Regions from separate parts of the Streptomyces sp. NPDC057939 genome, predicted to be linked through region 2. Evidence: riboswitches for the same ligand, from Rfam matches in the RefSeq annotation. Region 2 holds a riboswitch; each other region holds the start of a gene.
The links. Region 2 has a riboswitch for cyclic di-AMP ahead of ACFVS6_RS06740 (M23 family metallopeptidase). Riboswitches for the same ligand answer to the same signal wherever they lie in the genome.

Region 1 (6,446 bases), on a different contig from region 2:
GGTTGCGGTACACGGCGCGGGCGCCCGACTTCCTCCGGGTCGGCGCGCGGGATGCCGCCGCACGGCGGGCCCACGCGGGCGACGCCGGCCCGGGGACCGGCCGGGGTGTCCCGGACGGTGTCCCCGACGGACACGCGACCGCGGGCGGGTGCCCCGGCGAGGGTGCGGGCCTGCCGCACCGGCCCGGGAGCGGGTTCGCCCCGGCTGACGTCTTCGGAACGCGGCGTCGCGGTGATGGCGTCGTCCGCGGCCACGGCACGCCCGGGCGCGTCCGGTTCGCCGTCCTTCGTCGAGGTCACGGGCACGACCCGCCATCCCCGCCGGTCGAACTCGCGCGGCGGTTCCGCGCTGCCCGGGCTCCCCCGCCCCTCCGTACCTCCTCGGGGGATCCGGCGGGCACCGTCGTACGGGGGCCACGGGCGGGCGGCGCCGGCCGCCCGCGCCCGGGCCGTGGCATCCGGGCCCGCTCGGCCCGGGGCGGCCCCGGGCGCCCGGAAGCGGTCCGGCAGCTGCCCGCGCCGGGGGCGTCACGCGCGCGGGGCGGTCACGCCTCCCCCACCAGGTCGAGTCCGGCGTCGGGTTCGACCGCCTCGGGCCCGGCGGGCGGGCCGGGGTCGTCGCGGTAGTTCGCCCACCGCTCCCATTCGAACCCGGGGGCCGCGATGGGCCGCCACCACGGGTCGCCGGGGATCCTGCCGGCGGGCTCGAAGGGCTCGCCGGGCTTGGGCATGGCCACGGCCTGGCCCACGTTGCGGGCCGCGATCATGGTGCGTTCCGCCGGGTCGGACCACGGGTGCGGGGCGAGGTTGAAGGTGCCCCAGTGGATCGGCAGGAGCACGCCGTGCGCCTTGCCGCCCTGGAGGTCGAGCTGGGCCCGGATGCCCTCGTCGGGTGTCATGTGGATGTCGGGCCACGGGCCCGGGTCCGGGGTGCGGTCCTCGTGGTTCTTCGGCCAGTACTCCGAGTAGGCGCCGATCTGGATCATCGTCGCGTCGAAGGGGCCGTGGGCGGCGCCGATGTCCTTGAAGCCCGGGAAGTAGCCGGTGTCCCCGCTGTGGAACACCCGGTGCTCCTCGCCCGCGACGACCCAGGAGGCCCACAGGGTGAACTGCTGGTTGCGCAGGCCGCGGCCGCAGAAGTGCTGTGCCGGGGTGGCCGTGAGGGTGAGGCCGGCGACCTCGGTGGACTCGTTCCAGTCCAGCTCGCGCAGCCGTGAGGCCGGTACGCCCCAGCGTTCCAGGTGCGCGCCGACGCCGAGGGGGACGGCGAAGACCGTGTCCGTACCGGCCCGCGCCTTGATCGTGGGCAGGTCGAGGTGGTCGTAGTGGTCGTGGGAGATCACCACGACGTCGACCTCGCCCAGGGAGGCGAGCGGCACCGGCACCGGGTGCAGCCGCTTGGGCCCGGCGAAGGGGTAGGGAGAGCACCGCTCTCCCCAGACGGGGTCGAAGAGGACCCGGCGTCCGTCGATCTCCACGAGCACGCTGGAATGGCCCATCCAGGTCACCCGCAGGCCGCTGACCGGCGGCTTCGCCAGGTCGGCCAGGGTGGTCGGATGGACCGGGATCGGTGCGGCGGGGCTGCGGCGGACCCGCTGTTCCTTGTGGAAGTAGACCCGGGCGAACTCGGTCATCGACCCGGAGGGCCTGGTCCTGCCCTTCACCGGGTTCTGGAACACGCCGTCCGCGAAGTTCGGCGAGCGCTGGATCCGCTCCAGCCGCGCGCCGGAGGGGTCCGCCCCGAAGGCTTCGGAGCGCAGGGCGCGCAGCCTGGGACGCAGGGGAAGGGAGCCGGTCAAGGCGCCTCCTCAAGAGGGTGCGGTTCGAGGTGGCACGCTAGTACATGCACGCCCTTCCCAACGCGTACCGGCCCGTGAGGATTCCGCCCGGCGGGAACCCGCCGGGCGGAACGGGTGCTCGTCCGGCTCCCGCGTGCCCTACAGGGGCAGCAGGTCGGGGCGCTTCGCCGCGACGTGGTCGCCGGAGGACTCGCCCCGCAGCCGGCGTCCGATCCACGGCACGAGGTGCTCCCGGGCCCACTGGATGTTGTCGCGGGTCACGTCCACCGATCCGCGCGGCGGCGTGGGCGGCCACGGCTGGTCGGGATCGGCCGGGATCCCGTAGCCCAGCACCTGCGCGGCACGGAGCGCGACGCGGGTGTGGCCCTCGGGCGAGAGGTGCAGCCGGTCGCCGTCCCAGGCCCGCCGGTCCTGCACCGAGCGCAGCGACCAGAGGTCGAGCACCGGGCAGTCGTACCGGTCGGCGATGGAGCGCACGTGCGCGCTGTACGTGGCGACCTTGCCCCGGAGGTGCTTCAGGACCGGTACGCCCCGGGTGTCGAAGCCGGTGGTGATCATCACGAGGCCCACGGCGCCCGTGAGGTCGGCCACGGCCGCCTCGAAACGTTCCGCCACGTCGTCCGGGTCGCTGCCGGGGCGGATGATGTCGTTCCCGCCCGCGCAGAAGGTCACCAGGTCCGGTGCGAGGGCCCGGGCCCTCGGGACCTGTTCGGCCACGATCTGGTCGAGGAGCTTCCCCCGCACGGCCAGATTCGCGTACCGGAAGTCATGTTCGTCGCGCTGATCGGCGAGGAGCACGGCGAGGCGGTCCGCCCAGCCGAGATAGGAATCCCCGGGTCCCGGGTCTCCCACGCCTTCGGTGAAGCTGTCCCCGATCGCCGCGTACGAGCCGATGGTCTTGAGTGTCGTCGTCGTCGCTGCCACGGGAACACATCCTTCACCGTCGCAACCAACCTACGCCAACGTAATGAGGGGTTGACGGACCGTGATCTGTACCACGCGGGGGATAAGGAATAAGTACACGTGAGGCCGGGACCCCCCTCGGGTCCCGGCCTCACGCGTGTCCGTGTCCGACGGCGGGTGCCGTCAGAGGCTGGCGCCCTTGGAGCGGAGGTAGGCCAGCGGGTCGATGTCCGAGCCGTAGGACGGACCCGTGCGGATCTCGAAGTGGAGGTGCGGGCCGGTCACGTTCCCGGTCGCGCCGGAGAGGCCCACGCGCTGGCCGCCGGTGACGCTCTGGCCGGCCGAGACGGACAGCGAGGAGAGGTGCGCGTACTGGGAGTACTTGCCGTCCGCGTGCTTGATGACGACCTCGTTGCCGTACGAGCCGCCCCATCCGGCGGAGACCACGGTGCCCGCGCCGACGGCCTTGACGGTGGTTCCGGTGCTCGCCATGAAGTCGACGCCGGTGTGGTAACCGGAAGACCACATGCTGCCGCCCATGCGGTACGCGGTGGAGACTCCGCCGGCGACCGGGGCCACGAATCCGCCGGCCTTGGAGGGGCTCGACGGGGTGGAGGGCGCGGCCTGGCCGGAGCCGGCGGGCTTCTGCGCGGGCGCGGCCTTCCTGGGCGCGGCGGTCGGGGCGGAGGAACGCTCGCCGGACGCCTCAGGGCGGCTGGAGGACCGCTCGGAGCGGTCGGAGCGGGCGCCGGAGTCCGACTTGGGGGCGGAGTCCGGGGTGGACGCGCCGGCCGCCGACTGCTTCTTGGCGGGGGCCGGCTCGGCCGCCGCGCCGGGGGCGCCGAGGGTCAGCTTGAGGCCGGGGTGGATCAGGGAGGGGTCGTTGCCGACGGCGTCCCGGTTGTCGGCGTAGAGCTGCTCCCAGCCGCCGGTGAGGTTCCGCTCGGCGGCGATCTTCGAGAGGTAGTCGCCGGACACCACCGTGTAGACCGCGGCGGGCGCCGTGGGCGTCGCGGTGGGCGTGACGGCGGCGGCCCGGGGAGCCGCCGGGGCCTGCGGTGCCTGCGCGGGTGCGGTGGCGGGGGTCGCCGCGGGGGTGGCGGCCTGGGCTCCGGTGGCTCCGATCAGCGGCAGCGCGAGGGCGGCGCCGCCGGTGCCGGCCACGGTGAGACCGCGGGATATGGAACTGGACTTCGGGCGGCGGTGCTTACCCTTACCGGGCATGGCGAATTCCTCTCCGTCGCCTGCGAGGTGAGCTGTCGGGTTCGGACTGGAGATGTCCGGCCGACCGCGTCGAGGACGCGTGCGGCTTCACCCCTAGCCGTCCCGGAGAAAGCTCCGGTCCGGCGGCCTACCTGGTTCCCCCGCTCCTGCCGCGCGCGTCGATAGTCGGGTGCGGTTCCCGGGCGGCGGCAGGATTAGGCTGTCCACCCGGATCGGTCGTGAAGGTAATCGAGTCGGTACACGGGCAACAAGCCACACATTCCCTGACGCAATCACAGGTATGGGGGAGCGATGGAATTCCGGTCACCCTGTGTCCATTCCGGACCATCAACAACCGCCCTGGCGTGGGAATTCTGATTTCGCGAGCGGGCACGGACGGTCACCGTATGATCTGGCTCACGGAGCCTGGCGCGATCTCGCTTCTCCCCGTGGCAAGTTGCTCCCAACCGGCGTAATTCGGACACCTCAGGACGATGCGGAGGACCACACGTGACCCAGCGGATACCCCCACCCCTTCCGGCGCTGCCCGAACCGGAACCGGAGCTGACGGGAGTGCGCAATTTCCGTGACGTGGGCGGCCTGCCGACCGTCGACGGACGGAGGGTCAGGTCCGGACGACTGTTCCGAAGCGGACATCTGGCGCATGCGACCGAAACCGGAACAGAGTTCCTCGTCTCGCTCGGCCTGCACACGGTCTTCGACTTCCGCAACCGCGCCGACCACGCCCTGGAGGGGCCGGACGTGGAACTGCCCGGCGTGCGCTACGTGAACATCCCGTTGTCCGACCCGGCCGCCGGGAAGGAGTTCTGGAAGATGGTCCGCGAGGGCGACCTGGCCCAGCTGCGCACCGCCCTCGGGGAGGGCCGGGCGGCCGAGCGCATGACCACCTCGTACCGCACGATGATCCGCACCCGGACCACCGAACACAGCCGGGTCGTGCACGCGCTGGCCGAGGACAGCGTCCCCGCGCTGATGCACTGCGCCGCGGGCAAGGACCGGGCCGGTCTGTCGATCGCCGTCACGCTGCTCGCGCTCGGCGTCGAACGGGACGCCATCGTGGCGGACTACCTGGAGTCGAACGCCCCGCACCGCCGCTACCGGATGCGTCGCGGCACGGAGGCGGTCGAGCCCCGTCCGGCCGAGGCGGCGGAGCTGCTGGCGCCGCTCTTCGAGGCCCGCGCCGCCTACCTGGAAGCGGCGTACGCGACCATCGAGGAGGAGTGGGGCGAGGTGGACCGGTACCTCGCCGAGGGTCTCGGACTCGCGCCCGAGACCCTGGTCCGGCTGCGGGACCGGCTGCTGGAACCGTAGCGGCCGGGGTCCCCGGCCGGCAGGCCGTCAGCGGTTGCCGACGGCCTGCTTCACCAGCGTCCGACCGAAGTCCCACATGAGCGATCCCCCGCCGTGCGCCTCGTCCATGACCTCGCGGAAGGCCCCGACGAAGCGGTCCACGTCCCGTTCGTCGACGATCAGCGGCGGGATGAGCTTGATGACCTCCAGGTGGTCCCCGGAGACCTGGGTGAGGATCCGGTGCTTGAGCAGCAGCGGCACCACGACCATCTGGGCGAACAGGCCCTTGCGGGCGGCCTGGAGCATCGCCCAGCGGCTGCGCAGGCCCAACGAGGACGGCCGGCCGAACTCGATCCCGATCATCAGCCCGCGCCCCCGCACCTCGTGCAGCAGCTCGTACTCGTCCACGAGCGCGGCGAGCCGGCCGCGCAGCAGGTCGCCCATGGCGCGGGCGTTGGCGGTCACCTCCTCGTCCTCCATGACGCTCAGCACCGCCAGGCCGGCGGCCATCGCCTGCGCGTTGGAGCCGAAGCTCGCCGAGTGGACGAGGACGCGGTCCATGGACGAGTAGACGCGCTGGAAGATCCAGTCCTTGCCCAGGGTCGCGCCGACGGGGACGTAGCCGCCCGACAGGGCCTTCGCCACGCACACCAGATCCGGTTCCACGCCGGGTTCGTGCTGGTACGCGTAGAAATCGCCGGTGCGTCCGAGGCCGGTCTGCACCTCGTCGGCGATGAGCAGGGCCTTGTGCCGGTGGAGGAGTTCCTGCGCCGCGCGCAGGAATCCGGGGGGCGCGGCGAGCACGCCCTTGCCCTGGATCGGCTCCACGACGAAGGCGGCGACGTCGCCCCGCCGTAGTTCGCGTTCCAGGGCGTCCAGGTCGCCGAGCGCGATCCGCGTGTCGGGGAGCAGCGGTGCGAAGCCGTCCCGGAAGCCGGCTTCGCCGTTGACCGACAGCGAGCCGGTGGTGAGCCCGTGGAAGGCGTGGTCGCAGTAGAGGATCCTGGGCCGGCCGGTGGCGTACCGGGCGAACTTCAGGGCCGTCTCCACCGCCTCGGTGCCGCTGTTGCCGAAGAAGACCCGGTCCAGGTGGGGGCTGTGGGAGAGCAGTTTCTCGGCGAGCAGGCCCGGTAGCGGCTGGCAGTCGAAGCGGGTCAGGTCGGCGAGCTGGGCGTCCAGGACGTCGTGCAGGGCCTTGCGGACGACGGGGTGGTGCCGGCCCAGGCCCATG
Region 2 (6,446 bases):
GAGGCTCCCTGAACGGGACCACCAGCTTCGAGCGCACCAACTACTTCGAGACGATGCCGGCCCACCAGCTGGAACTCGCGCTGTGGCTGGAGGCGGACCGGATGGGCTCGCTGCTGGCCGCCCTGGACGACGAGTCCATGGAGAACCAGCGCGACGTCGTCAAGAACGAGCGCCGCCAGCGCTACGACAACGTCCCCTACGGGACCGCGTTCGAGAAGCTGACGGCCCTGGCGTACCCCGAGGGCCACCCGTACCACCACACCCCGATCGGCTCGATGGCCGACCTGGACGCCGCGTCCCTGGAGGACGCGCGCGAGTTCTTCCGTACCTATTACGCGCCCAACAACGCCGTGCTGTCGGTGGTCGGCGACATCGACCCCGAGCGCACCCTCGCCTGGGTCGAGAAGTACTTCGGCAGCATTCCGTCGCACGACGGCAAGCAGCCGCCGCGTGACGGCTCGTTGCCCGAGGTCATGGGCGGACAGCTCCGCGAGGAGATCGTCGAGGAGGTCCCGGCGCGCGCGCTGATGGCCGCCTACCGGCTCCCGCACGACGGCACCCGCGAGTGCGACGCCGCCGACGTGGCGCTGACCGTGCTGGGCGGCGGGGAGTCCTCCCGCCTGCACAACCGGCTGGTACGCCGCGACCAGAGCGCCGTCGCCGCCGGCTTCGGCCTGCTGCGCCTGGCCGGCGCGCCCTCGCTGGGCTGGCTGGACGTCAAGACCTCCAGCGGTGTCGAGGTGCCCGCCATCGAGGCCGCCGTCGACGAGGAGCTCGCGCGGTTCGCCGCCGAGGGCCCCACGGCAGAGGAGATGGAGCGCGCCCAGGCGCAGCTGGAGCGCGAATGGCTGGACCGGCTGAGCACGGTGGCCGGCCGGGCCGACGAACTGTGCCGGTTCGCGGTGCTGTTCGGTGACCCGCAGCTGGCGCTGACCGCCGTCAAGCGCGTCCTGGACGTCACCGCCGAGGAGGTGCAGGCCGTGGCCGCGGCCCGACTGCGCCCCGACAACCGGGCGGTCCTGGTCTACGAACCGCTGGCCGTGTCCGACGCCGACGACGACGTGACCGACGAGAACGAAGGGGCGGAGCAGTGAGCGACACCGCAGCCGTCACGATGACCTTCCACCCGCAGCCGCAGCCCGGCGCCGCCACCCCGTGGGCCTTCCCGGCCCCCGAGCGCGGCGCGCTGCCCAACGGGCTGACCGTGCTGCGCTGCCACCGCCCCGGCCAGCAGGTGGTCGCGGTCGAGGTCAACCTCGTGGCCCCGCTGGACGCGGAGCCCGAGGGCCTCGACGGGGTGGCCACGATCATGGCCCGCGCCCTGTCGGAGGGCACCGACAAGCATTCCGCGGAGGAGTTCGCCGCCGAGCTGGAGCGCTGCGGCGCCACGCTCGACGCGCACGCCGACCACCCCGGCCTGCGGGTCTCCCTGGAGGTTCCGGCCTCCCGCCTGCAGAAGGCGATGGGCCTGCTCGCCGAGGCGCTGCGCGCGCCCGCCTTCGCCGCGGACGAGATCGACCGGCTGGTGCGCAACCGGCTCGACGAGATCCCGCACGAGCTCGCCAACCCGCAGCGCCGCGCGGCCAAGCAGCTCTCCAAGGAGCTCTTCCCGGCCTCCCTGCGCATGTCCCGGCCGCGCCAGGGCACCGAGGAGACGGTGGCCCGCATCGACTCCGCGGCCGTCCGTGCCTTCTACGAGGCCCACGTGCGCCCCGCCACCGCCACCGCGGTGGTCGTCGGCGACCTGACCGGGATCGACCTGGACGCCGTCCTGGCCGACACCCTGGGCAGTTGGACCGGCAACACGGCCGAGCCCCGCCCGGTGCCCCCGGTGACGGCCGACGACACGGGCCGGGTGGTCATCGTCGACCGGCCCGGCGCGGTCCAGACGCAGTTGCTCATCGGCCGGATCGGCGCGGACCGCCACGACCTCGTGTGGGCCCCGCAGGTGCTCGGTACGTACTGCCTCGGCGGCACGCTCACCTCGCGCCTGGACAAGGTGCTGCGCGAGGAGAAGGGGTACACGTACGGCGTGCGCGCCTTCGGCCAGGTCCTGCGTTCCACCGCCGACGGCAAGGGCGCCTCGATGCTCGCCATCAGCGGCTCGGTGGACACCCCGAACACCGGCCCGGCGTTGGAGGACCTCTGGAAGGTGCTGCGCACCCTCGCGGAGGGCGGACTGACCGACGCCGAGCGGGATGTGGCGGTGCAGAACCTGGTGGGCGTGGCCCCGCTGAAGTTCGAGACGGCGTCCTCCGTGGCGGGCACGCTGGCCGACCAGGTCGAGCAGGAGCTGCCGGACGACTACCAGGCGCGGTTGTACGCGCGGCTGGCGGAAACCGGTACGGCGGAGGCGACTTCGGCGGTCGTGCGCGCCTTCCCGGTGGACCGTCTGGTGACGGTGCTCGTGGGCGACGCGGCTCAGATCGAGGAGCCCGTACGGGCACTGGGAATCGGCGCCGTAACGGTCGTCACCAACTGACCGGTGGTTGACCGGGGATCGAGCGGCGGGAGACCGCCGCTCCACCGGTAACCGACCGTTTCCCGAGGGGCTCTGATGGATTATCCGTCAGAGCCCCTTTTGTCCGTTTAGTGGTTTGGTTGCTCGTATGCGGTGTGGCGTACGCAACAAAAGCGCTCGTGTGTTTGGCGATCCACTGATGATCCGCCTAGCGTCGGCCCTGCTGTTCGTCAGTTGTGCCCGCCGCATCCGCGGCACCGAACAGTGATCGCCGAGTCCCCGTCAGGCGCGAGCCTGGGGAGCCGGGGACCCACAGTCCCTGGGGTGAATCGGACCGCCTCGCAAGAGGAGGTCCGTAGGAGACCTTCCTGCTCCGAACCCGTCAGCTAACCCGGTAGGCGAGAGGGAAGGAAAGGATCACCCCCTTCATGGCGTTTGGCAGTCGTCCCACCGGCTCCGGCAAGCACCGCGGCTCCAGCCGTCTGAGCCGCAAGACCGCCGGCTACGCCGGTATAGCCGCCCTCGCCACCACGGGCGTGGTCGGCACCATCGCGGCCCCGGCCTTCGCGGCGGACAACTCGGGCCCCTCCATGGAGGACACCGGCCAGAACCCGGTCGTCGTCGCCAACGACCTCCAGGGCGACATCGTGGCCCAGGCCGACCTGCAGCAGCGCGCCGCCGACGCCGTCACCGCCCAGGCCCAGGCCGAGGCCGACGCCAAGCAGCGTGCCGCCGAGGCCAAGCGCGTCGCCGAGGCCGCCGAGGCCAAGGCGAAGTCCGAGCGGGAGACCGCCGAGCGCGTCGCCCGCGAGGAGGAGCGCAAGCGCCTCAACACCTACGTCTCGCCCATCGCGGGTTCCTACGTCAGCACCTCCTACGGTGCGGGCGGCGCCATGTGGTCCTCCGGCAGCCACACGGGCATCGACTTCCACGCCTCCCTCGGCACCTCGGTCCGCGCGGTCGGCGCCGGCACGGTCGTCGAGGCCGGCTGGGGCGGCGCGTACGGCAACAACGTGATCATCAAGCACAGCGACGGCACCTACACGCAGTACGGCCACATGGACTCGCTGAGCGTCTCCGCCGGCCAGCAGGTCGCCCCGGGCCAGCAGATCGGCCTCGCCGGCACCACCGGCAACTCCAGCGGCGTGCACCTGCACTTCGAGGCGCGCACCAGTGCCCAGTACGGCTCGGACATCAACCCGCTGGCGTACCTGCGCTCGCACGGTGTGAACCTCTGACCCGAGCGGCACCGCACCACCGGTCTTCACGGACGACCCCGGCTCACCGAGCCGGGGTCGTCCGCGTTTTCGGCGCCCAGGGCCGCGCCCGTGTCCCCGCCCCGCGTTCCCGGCCGGGTTCCCTCCCCGGATCCGTGGAATGTTTCGGATTTCCGGCCGTCCTCGGAAATATTCGCGTGTTGCAATAGAGTCGCGACACGGTCACGATTCCGGCGACGGCGCCGGCAACCGAATTCAAGCGGAGGTCCGGTCTTGCGTATTCCCGCGCACGCGGTGTGCACAGCGATCCGCGACGATATCGTCTCCGGCTTCTTCGGGCCGGGCGGCCGACTCACCGAGGAGGTCCTCGCCCGCCGCTACGGGGTCTCCCGCGTCCCGGTCCGCGAGGCGCTGCGCACCCTGGAGTCCGAGGGGTTCGTCACCACGCGCCGCCACGCGGGCGCCTGCGTGGCCGAGCCCACCGAACAGGAGGCGGCCGACCTCCTGGAGCTACGGATGCTCCTGGAGCCCCTGGCGGCCTCCAGGGCGGCCCACAGGCGCACGGAGGGCCACTTGAAGGTGCTGCGCGGGCTGGTCCGGCTCGGGCAGGAGCGGGCCCGCAGGGGTCAGGGGGAGGACCTGCGCGACCTCGGGGCCTGGTTCCACGAGACGCTGGCCCAGGCGTCCGGTAGTCCGGGCCTGATCGCGCTGCTGACCCAGACCCGGCGCAAGATCGCCTGGATGTACGCGGTGGAGGCCCCCGTACGCCCCGCCGAGTCCTGGGCCGAGCACGGCGGCATCGTGGACGCGGTGGCGCGCGGGGACGCCGATCGGGCCCGGGCGTTGACCGCGCAGCACGCGGCGCGCGCGACCGAGGCGCACCGGCCGCGGGTGAGGACTCCGCAACCTGCCGTAAACATGTCGAGCGCCCGGCATTAACACGCGCCGTATACAAAGGTGGCCGGACATTCGCACGTCGCGAGGGCCGGTCCGGGGTGTCGTCCTTTCATTCCGTGTTTTCCGCGTTCTTCGCGGCGCCCGCTATTTCCGGGCATCGAATTTCCGCCGGAAATTGGGCGTGAGGTCGGGTGTCGCAATTCCGTGGAGCCGCGGTACGGTGCGGCCATCGAACCGCGCAGCCGAAAAACGGAAGAGCCGCAGTCCCCGGGATCGCCGGGGGCTGCGGCTCCGCCGCTCGTGAGGGGTAACCGGACCCGAAGGGTCAGACGGTCTCCGGGAGCTCCTCGAGGCCCTCGGCGACCAGCTTCGCGAGGCGGTCCAGGGCGGCGTCCGCGCCCTCGGCCTCGGAAGCGAGAACGATCTCCTCGCCGCCCTGGGCGCCCAGGCCCAGGACCGCCAGCATGGAAGCGGCGTTGACGGGGTCGCCGCCCGCCTTCGCGATGGTCACCGGGACGCCGGAAGCGGTCGTCGCCCGGACGAAGATCGAGGCGGGACGAGCGTGCAGGCCCTCGGCCCAGCCGACGTTGACGCGGCGCTCTGCCATGGTGATGCCCTTCAGGTTCTTACGGTTGTCTAGACCAGTCTCTCACGGCACCCCGAATGCTCGGACCGACCTTCGGCCCTGATCCACCGCCGTTCGACCCTCCCCAGCTTGCACCGGTTCGCCCCGGACTGCCGCGTTCGGCGCGCGCTCGCGTCCAGGCCGGTCCGCACCGCCCGTCCGCCCCTTAGGGTGACCCCATGACGACCGTGTCGGACCACTCGTACCCGGCCCACTGGGAAGCGGACGTCGTGCTGCGCGACGGCGGCACCGCCCGCATCCGCCCCATCACCACCGAGGACGCGGGACGGCTCACCAGCTTCTACGAACAGGTCTCCGACGAGTCGAAGTACTACCGCTTCTTCGCGCCCTACCCGCGCCTGTCCGCCCGCGACGTGCACCGCTTCACGCACCACGACTACGTGGACCGCGTCGGCCTCGCGGCGACCATCGGCGGGGAGTTCATCGGCACGGTCCGCTTCGACCGGATCGGCCCGGACGGCCGGCCCGCCTCCGCCCCGGCCGACGAGGCCGAGGTCGCCTTCCTCGTCCAGGACGCCCACCAGGGCCGCGGCGTCGCCTCCGCGCTCCTGGAACACATCGGCGCCGTGGCCCGGGAGCGGGGCATCCGCCGGTTCGCCGCCGAAGTGCTGCCCGCCAACAACAAGATGATCAAAGTGTTCACGGACGTCGGCTACCAGCAGAAGCGCAGCTTCGAGGACGGCTCCGTCCACCTCACCCTCGACCTCGAACCCACCGCCGAGTCCCTCGCGGTGCAGCGCGCCCGCGAACAGCGCGCCGAGGCCCGCTCGGTCCAGCGACTGCTCGCCCCCGGCTCCGTCGCCGTCATCGGCGTCAGCCGTTCGGGCTCGGGAGTCGGCGCGGCGGCCCTGCGCAACCTGCGCGACGGCGGCTTCCACGGGCACCTCTACGCCGTCAACGAGGCCCGCGGCCCCGGCATCGAGGGGGACCTGCTGGACGGCGTACGGGCCTACCGCACCGTCGCGGACATCGGCGCCCCCGTGGACCTCGCCGTGATCGCCGTGCCCGCCGACCGGGTCCCCGACGCCGTCGCGGGCTGTGGCGAACACGGGGTGCAGGGCCTGGTCGTGCTCTCCGCAGGCTACGGCGAGAGCGGCCCGGCCGGCCTGGCCCGCCAGCGCGAACTCGTCCGGCAGGTGCGCTCGTACGGGATGCGGCTGATCGGCCCCAACGCCTTCGGGGTGATCAACACCGCCCCCGAGGTCGAACTGAACGCCTCGCTGGC
Region 3 (6,446 bases), on a different contig from region 2:
GCGTCTCCATGCCCGACCTGGAACTGCTGCCCGGCTCGTACGACCTGCCCGGCGCCCGGCTGCTCGACGTGGTCCAGGTGATGGACCGGGTGCGGCGCGAGTGCCCCTGGACCTCCCGGCAGACCCACGAGGGGCTGGTGAAGTACGCGCTGGAGGAGGCGTACGAGCTGGTGGAGGCCATCGAGGGCGGGGACCGCGCCGAACTGCGCGAGGAACTCGGCGACGTCCTCCTCCAGGTCGTCTTCCACGCCCGCATCGCGCAGGAGGGCACGGAAGCCGACCCGGACGACGACGGTGACGCCGATGACGACGCCGACGGGCCGTTCTCGATCGACGACGTGGCAGGCGACCTCGTCGACAAGCTGATCCGGCGGCACCCGCACGTCTTCGGCGACGAGAAGGCCGACACCCCCGAGGAGGTCCACGCGCACTGGCAGGCCACCAAGGCCGTCGAGAAGCAGCGGGCGTCGGTGACGGACGGGGTCCCCCTGGCCCAGCCGGCCCTCGCCCTCGCGGCCAAGCTGGCGGGCCGGGCCCGGGCGGCGGCGTTGCCCGTGGAACTGCCCCGGGGCGAGGGGATCGGCTACGAGCTGCTGGCGCTGGCGGCGCGCGCCGAGGAGGCGGGAACCGACCCCGAGACCGCGCTGCGCGCGGCGGCCCGCGCCTACCGGGACACGATCCGGGCGGCCGAGGGCGTCGAGTAGCGCTCCGGCGGGGAGCCGGCGAAGCGTCGGGCAGGGGCCGGGCGGCGCCCCTCAGTCCTCGCGCGGGGAGCGTCCCGACGGGTTGTGCCAGTGCGGGGCGGGCCGGTTCAGGAACCACTCGCCGAAGCCCGTCGGCCGGTTCGGGGCGGCGCCGACGGGGGGAACGGCGTCGTGGAAGAGGCGGTCGGGGCGGGCCCCGAGCCCTTCCAGCAGCTGAACCGTCTCGTCGACGAACTGGGGCGGCCCGCTGAGGTGGACGTCCTGCTCCCGCCACATCCCCCGGTTGCTGAGCGCGGTCGCCAGCCGGTCGGTCGCCTGGTTGCGGTGCCGGCCCGGGGCGGGCGTGATGTAGGTGACGGCGAGCCAGCTCAGTGAGGCGGCGTACGCGTCGATGAGCGGCCTGTCGTAGAGGTGCGCGGCGTCCCGGGCGACCACGAAGAGCCGCACGTCGTGGTCGGGAGGACGTTCGACCAGGTCCTCCAGCATGGCGCGGACGGGTGCCCAGCCGGTCCCGGCGGCGATGAGGGTGATCGGCCGGTCGGCGCGGCGCAGGATCGACGACCCGCCGGGGGCCCCGAGCCGCAGCCGCTCGCCGGGCCGCACCTCGCGGACCAGGGCGGTGCTGAGCCTGCCGCCCTCGACGCGGCTGACGTGGAGGTCGACGGTGCCGTCGGCGCGGGGCGCGTTGCCCAGCGAGTACGTCCGCCAGGTGGTCGGCACGCGCGCGCTGCTCACGCTCACGTACTGGCCCGGGAGATGGGGGAGGGGGGCGTGCGGCCGCAGGGTCAGTACGGCGATGTCCTCCCCGTACTGGAGGTGCCGCACGATCTCGGCGTCCCACCAGGGCGGTGAGTCGTCGGCGGCGGCGCCGGCCGTCATCACGTCGGCGATCACCTGGTAGGCCTCGGCCCAGGCCTTCTCGGTGGCCGGGCTCCAGGCCTCGCCGGAGGTCTCGGCGAGCGCGGCGAGCAGGCTGGCGCCGACGGCCGCGTAGTGCTCGGGTCCGACGAGGAACTTGCGGTGGTCGCGGCCGAGGTCCTGGAGGTAGGGAACGAGGGTCTCGTCCTCCAGGCGCGAGATCACATGGGTGAGGGCCGCGAAGAGCCGGTCCCGCTGCCGCTCCATGTCCTCGGAGGCGGTCGGGAAGAGCTCACGGATCCCGGGGTTGTGCCAGAACAGGTGGGAGTAGAAGTACTTGACCGCGTGCTCGGCCCTCCTCTCCACCACCGCGAAGCTGCTTTTCAAGATCCTCACATCCACAAAACCGAAAGTAGGAACGGCGGGGAACGGGACGTCAAGGGATGGACGATCTACGGACAGCCTCGACGAACACCCCATATCGGATCGCCGGTACGGTCCGGGATACGGTCTGCGGGTGCATGAGCAGACCTCCGCGACCCCGGCCGATTCCCCCTCCACGGAGGGCCCGACCCTCTTCGACTGGGAGTTCGCGACCGACCCCTACCCCGCCTACGCCTGGCTGCGCGAGCACTCCCCGGTGCACCGCACCAAGCTCCCCAGCGGGGTCGAGGCCTGGCTCGTGACCCGCTACGCCGACGCCCGGCAGGCGCTCGCCGACCAGCGCCTCAGCAAGAACCCGGCGCACCACGCCGAACCCGCGCACGCCAAGGGCAGGACCGGCATCCCGGGGGAGCGCAAGGCGGAGCTGATGACGCACCTGCTGAACATCGACCCGCCGGACCACACCCGACTGCGCAGGCTGGTGTCGAAGGCGTTCACCCCGCGCCGCGTCGCCGAGTTCACCCCGCGCGTGCAGGAGCTCACCGACCACCTGATCGACGCCTTCGCCGCGAAGGGGGAGGCCGACCTCATCCACGAGTTCGCCTTCCCGCTCCCCATCTACGCCATCTGCGAGATGCTCGGCGTACCGCGCGAGGACCAGGACGACTTCCGCGACTGGGCCGGGATGATGATCCGCCACGGCGGCGGTCCGCGCGGCGGGGTCGCCCGCTCGGTCAAGCGGATGCGCACCTATCTCGGGGAACTCATCCACCGCAAAAGGGATGACCTGGGCAATGACCTCATCTCCGACCTGATCCGGGCGAGCGACCACGGCGACCACCTCACCGAGGCCGAGGCCACGGCGATGGCGTTCATCCTGCTGTTCGCCGGCTTCGAGACGACCGTGAACCTCATCGGCAACGGCGTCCACTCCCTCTTCATGAACCCGGAACAGCGCGAGCGCCTCCAGGCCTCCCTCGCGGCCGGCGAGAGTGGCCTGCTGGAGACCGGCGTCGAGGAACTCCTGCGCTACGACGGCCCGGTGGAGCTGGCGACCTGGCGGTTCGCGACCGTGCCGCTGACCCTGGGCGGGCAGGAGATCGCGGCCGGCGACCCGGTGCTGGTGGTCCTCGCGGCGGCCGACCGCGACCCCGAGCGGTTCGCCGATCCGGACGCCCTGGACCTGTCCCGCGGTGACAACCAACACCTCGGGTACGGCCACGGGATCCACTACTGCCTCGGCGCTCCGCTCGCCCGGCTCGAAGGGCAGACGGCGCTCGCGACTTTGCTGACGCGTCTGCCGGATCTGGAACTTGCCGTTCCTCCCGCGGACCTGCGCTGGCGCGGCGGACTCATCATGCGTGGCCTGCGCACCCTTCCGGTTCGCTTCACACCTCGAAACAACTGAGACGCATTCCGACGCCGTCTGATCACACGTCAGTCACCTACCGAACTTGTGACAATCGTTCGAAGGCCGCTAGGTTCTGCCGTTACCCCGCCGTTATGCGAAAGGTGCAGCCTCATGCGTTCCGGGAACGGCCGCCACAGACGCCCCCGCCAGGTACCCGCCCTGGTCGTCACCGCCGGAGTCACCGGCTCCGCACTCGCCCTGCCCCTGCTCGCCGCCACGAACGCCAGTGCGGCCGACACGAGCACGTGGGACAAGGTGGCCGACTGCGAGAGCGACGGCAGTTGGAGTGCCAACTACGGCAGCGGTGAGTACGGGGGGCTCCAGTTCACCCAGGAGCAGTGGAGGAACGCGGGCGGACTCGCCTACGCGGAGCGCCCGGACCTCGCCAGCCGCTCCCAGCAGATAGCCGTCGGCGAGAAGGTGCTGGCCTCGCAGGGCCCCCAGGCGTGGCCGCTGTGCGCCGCCTCGGCCGGTCTGACCCAGCAGGGCCCGGCCGCCGCGGTGGACCCGGGTGACCCCCGGCCCGCCGGCCCGGTCGCGCCCACCCCCGTCCGGCCCGAGGGTTCGGTGCCCGTCACCGGCTCCGAGCCCGCCGTCGACTTCGGGGCCCCGACCCCGCAGCCGGGCCAGGAAGGCCCCTCCACCGGCCCGACCGGCCTGCCGGACTACCCGCTGGGCCCCACCAGCGGACTGCCCGTCATGCCCGACCCCGTCTCCCCGGCCCCGTCCACGGACCCGACGGTCCCGCCGACGACCGTGCCGCCCACCACGACCCCGCCCACCACGGCGCCCACCACTCCGGCGGACCCGACGGCCCCGGGCACCCCGACCGTCCCGGGCACCCCCACCACCCCGGTGGACCCGACGGCCCCCGTGACCCCGCCCCTCCCGGGTGCCACGCCCACGGCCGTGCCCGCCGGTGTGGTCGACGGAGCGGGCAAGCACCGCGGTCCGGCGGCCGACGAGGCGCCGGGCGCTTCTGACGCCGCGTCGAAGCCCTCGTACACCGTGAAGGCCGGCGACAGCCTCACCGCGATCGCCGACGCCAAGGGCCTCAAGGGTGGTTGGAACGAGCTGTACGCGGCCAACGAGCAGCTCATCGGGAAGGACGCCGACCTCATCAAGCCGGGTCAGAACCTGGATCTAACCAAGGAATAGGGGCAGTTCGACCATCCGGAAAGAGCTGAATGTCCGTTATCGGCAAATGAGACATGCGTCTCTTCCGATCAACTGGCGTGTCTCATTCCGGAACTTCCACAAACCCGCCCCTCACCTGCGTAAACGTACTTTTGAGGATGGCAAGTAGGCCGGTTTCTCCCTGATGTCGCGCGTTGAACATCAGGGGGAGACCTGTCTACCTTCTGAGTCGCTCGCCACCGCGGGCTCCTTCGACCGCATCGCCGAATCCTGCCGGCGGACGGGGGGAACAGTCGTCGCGCAAGCGCCGAAGGCAGGAGCGGGGGAACCAAGGTAGGCGCCGGGAAAGGCCGTTGAGAGACGGCTGCGTACCGGCTTGGGGTTAAGCCACGTGCTCGACACGTGACCGGGCAACTCATCCGCCCGAACCCGACAGCTCACCTCGAAGGCGTCGGTGAGGAGAAATCCATGCTGCTTTCCGGCAAGGGCAAGCACCGTCGCGGCTCCAAGGCCGTCCGTATCGTCACGCTCGCCGGTGTCGCCGGTGTCGCCGTCGCGGCTCCGCTGATGGCCGCCGGTACCGCGAGCGCCGCGACCGTCTCCGAGTGGGACAAGGTCGCGCAGTGCGAGTCCGGTGGCAACTGGGCCATCAACACCGGCAACGGCTACTACGGCGGCCTGCAGTTCTCGGCCTCCACCTGGGCCGGGTACGGCGGCAAGGCGTACGCCGCGACGGCCAACCAGGCCAGCAAGTCCCAGCAGATAGCCATCGCCGAGAAGGTCCTCAAGGGCCAGGGCAAGGGCGCCTGGCCGCACTGCGGCAAGGGCCTGTCCAACTCCGCGTACAACGGCGGCGGCTCGACCACCACGCCCGCCAAGCCGAAGCCCGAGACGAAGCCGGCCAAGCCCGCCCCGGCGAAGCCCGCGAAGCCGGCCACGCCCGCCAAGCCGAGCACGCCGAAGGCCGAGCCGAAGCGCACCGAGGTCCCCGTCTCGCGCTCCGAGCGCGTCGAGACCCCGGCCATCAAGCCGCAGGCCCCCAAGACCGAGGCCCCGGCCACCGGCAACGGTTCCTACGTGGTCAAGGCCGGCGACACCCTGGGCACCATCGCCCAGGCGAACGGCGTCAAGGGCGGCTGGGAGAAGCTCTTCCAGCTGAACAAGGACACCGTCAAGGACGCCGACCTGATCTTCCCGGGTCAGAAGCTGAAGCTCAGCTGAATTCCGGCATAACACCGCATCACCCGCGGTCTCCGCAGCATGCCCACCGCCCGGCGCGTATCCCCCCACGCGCCGGGCGGCGGCATGTTCCGGGACCGTTCCGGCCCGCTCCCGGCGGTCCGGAAACCGAATCTTCAAGAGACCTATGTCCTGGAAGAGGGGCATTCAGCCCCTATTTCGTCCCAGGACCCGGGCGGTCGGCGGGCCCAGTGCCCGGAGCCGGTTAGGCTCTAGGCGGCAAGGCCATCCCACGGCCTGACACGCCACCGCACACCCAGCGTCACATCCCAGAAGGAGATGCTCGTGCCGTCCATCGACGTCGTCGTAGCCCGGGAAATCCTGGACTCCCGAGGCAACCCCACGGTCGAGGTCGAGGTGGGCCTCGACGATGGCAGCACCGGCCGTGCTGCAGTTCCGTCCGGCGCCTCCACCGGTGCATTCGAGGCCATCGAGCTGCGTGACGGTGACCCCAACCGTTACTTCGGCAAGGGTGTCGAGAAGGCCGTCCTCGCCGTCATCGAGCAGATCGGCCCGGAGCTCGTCGGCTACGACGCCACCGAGCAGCGCCTGATCGACCAGGCCATGTTCGACCTGGACGCCACCGAGAACAAGGGCTCCCTCGGCGCCAACGCCATCCTCGGCGTGTCCCTCGCCGTCGCGCACGCCGCGTCCGAGGCCTCGGACCTGCCGCTCTTCCGCTACCTCGGCGGCCCGAACGCGCACCTGCTGCC

Region 1: linked by a shared signal. The riboswitch ahead of ACFVS6_RS10135 (peptidoglycan DD-metalloendopeptidase family protein) and the one ahead of ACFVS6_RS06740 (M23 family metallopeptidase) in region 2 are both predicted to bind cyclic di-AMP.
Region 3: linked by a shared signal. The riboswitch ahead of ACFVS6_RS26195 (transglycosylase family protein) and the one ahead of ACFVS6_RS06740 (M23 family metallopeptidase) in region 2 are both predicted to bind cyclic di-AMP.

The regions. Positions count from the first base shown of each region.
Region 1 is NZ_JBHVPG010000006.1:220,602-227,047, forward strand. Features, by position in the region: gene ACFVS6_RS10125 (MBL fold metallo-hydrolase) at 545-1,798, opposite strand; gene ACFVS6_RS10130 (SGNH/GDSL hydrolase family protein) at 1,937-2,722, opposite strand; gene ACFVS6_RS10135 (peptidoglycan DD-metalloendopeptidase family protein) at 2,885-3,925, opposite strand; cyclic di-AMP (ydaO/yuaA leader) riboswitch at 3,930-4,096, opposite strand; gene ACFVS6_RS10140 (tyrosine-protein phosphatase) at 4,415-5,236, shown strand; gene ACFVS6_RS10145 (aspartate aminotransferase family protein) at 5,264-6,446, opposite strand, start outside.
Region 2 is NZ_JBHVPG010000004.1:136,460-142,905, forward strand. Features, by position in the region: gene ACFVS6_RS06730 (M16 family metallopeptidase) at 1-1,094, shown strand, start outside; gene ACFVS6_RS06735 (M16 family metallopeptidase) at 1,115-2,482, shown strand; cyclic di-AMP (ydaO/yuaA leader) riboswitch at 2,721-2,877, shown strand; gene ACFVS6_RS06740 (M23 family metallopeptidase) at 2,890-3,699, shown strand; gene ACFVS6_RS06745 (GntR family transcriptional regulator) at 3,952-4,617, shown strand; gene ACFVS6_RS06750 (HPr family phosphocarrier protein) at 4,901-5,182, opposite strand; gene ACFVS6_RS06755 (GNAT family N-acetyltransferase) at 5,380-6,446, shown strand, end outside.
Region 3 is NZ_JBHVPG010000027.1:39,522-45,967, forward strand. Features, by position in the region: gene ACFVS6_RS26175 (nucleoside triphosphate pyrophosphohydrolase) at 1-704, shown strand, start outside; gene ACFVS6_RS26180 (globin domain-containing protein) at 756-1,958, opposite strand; gene ACFVS6_RS26185 (cytochrome P450) at 2,080-3,354, shown strand; gene ACFVS6_RS26190 (transglycosylase family protein) at 3,469-4,515, shown strand; cyclic di-AMP (ydaO/yuaA leader) riboswitch at 4,790-4,960, shown strand; gene ACFVS6_RS26195 (transglycosylase family protein) at 4,963-5,715, shown strand; gene eno (phosphopyruvate hydratase) at 6,013-6,446, shown strand, end outside.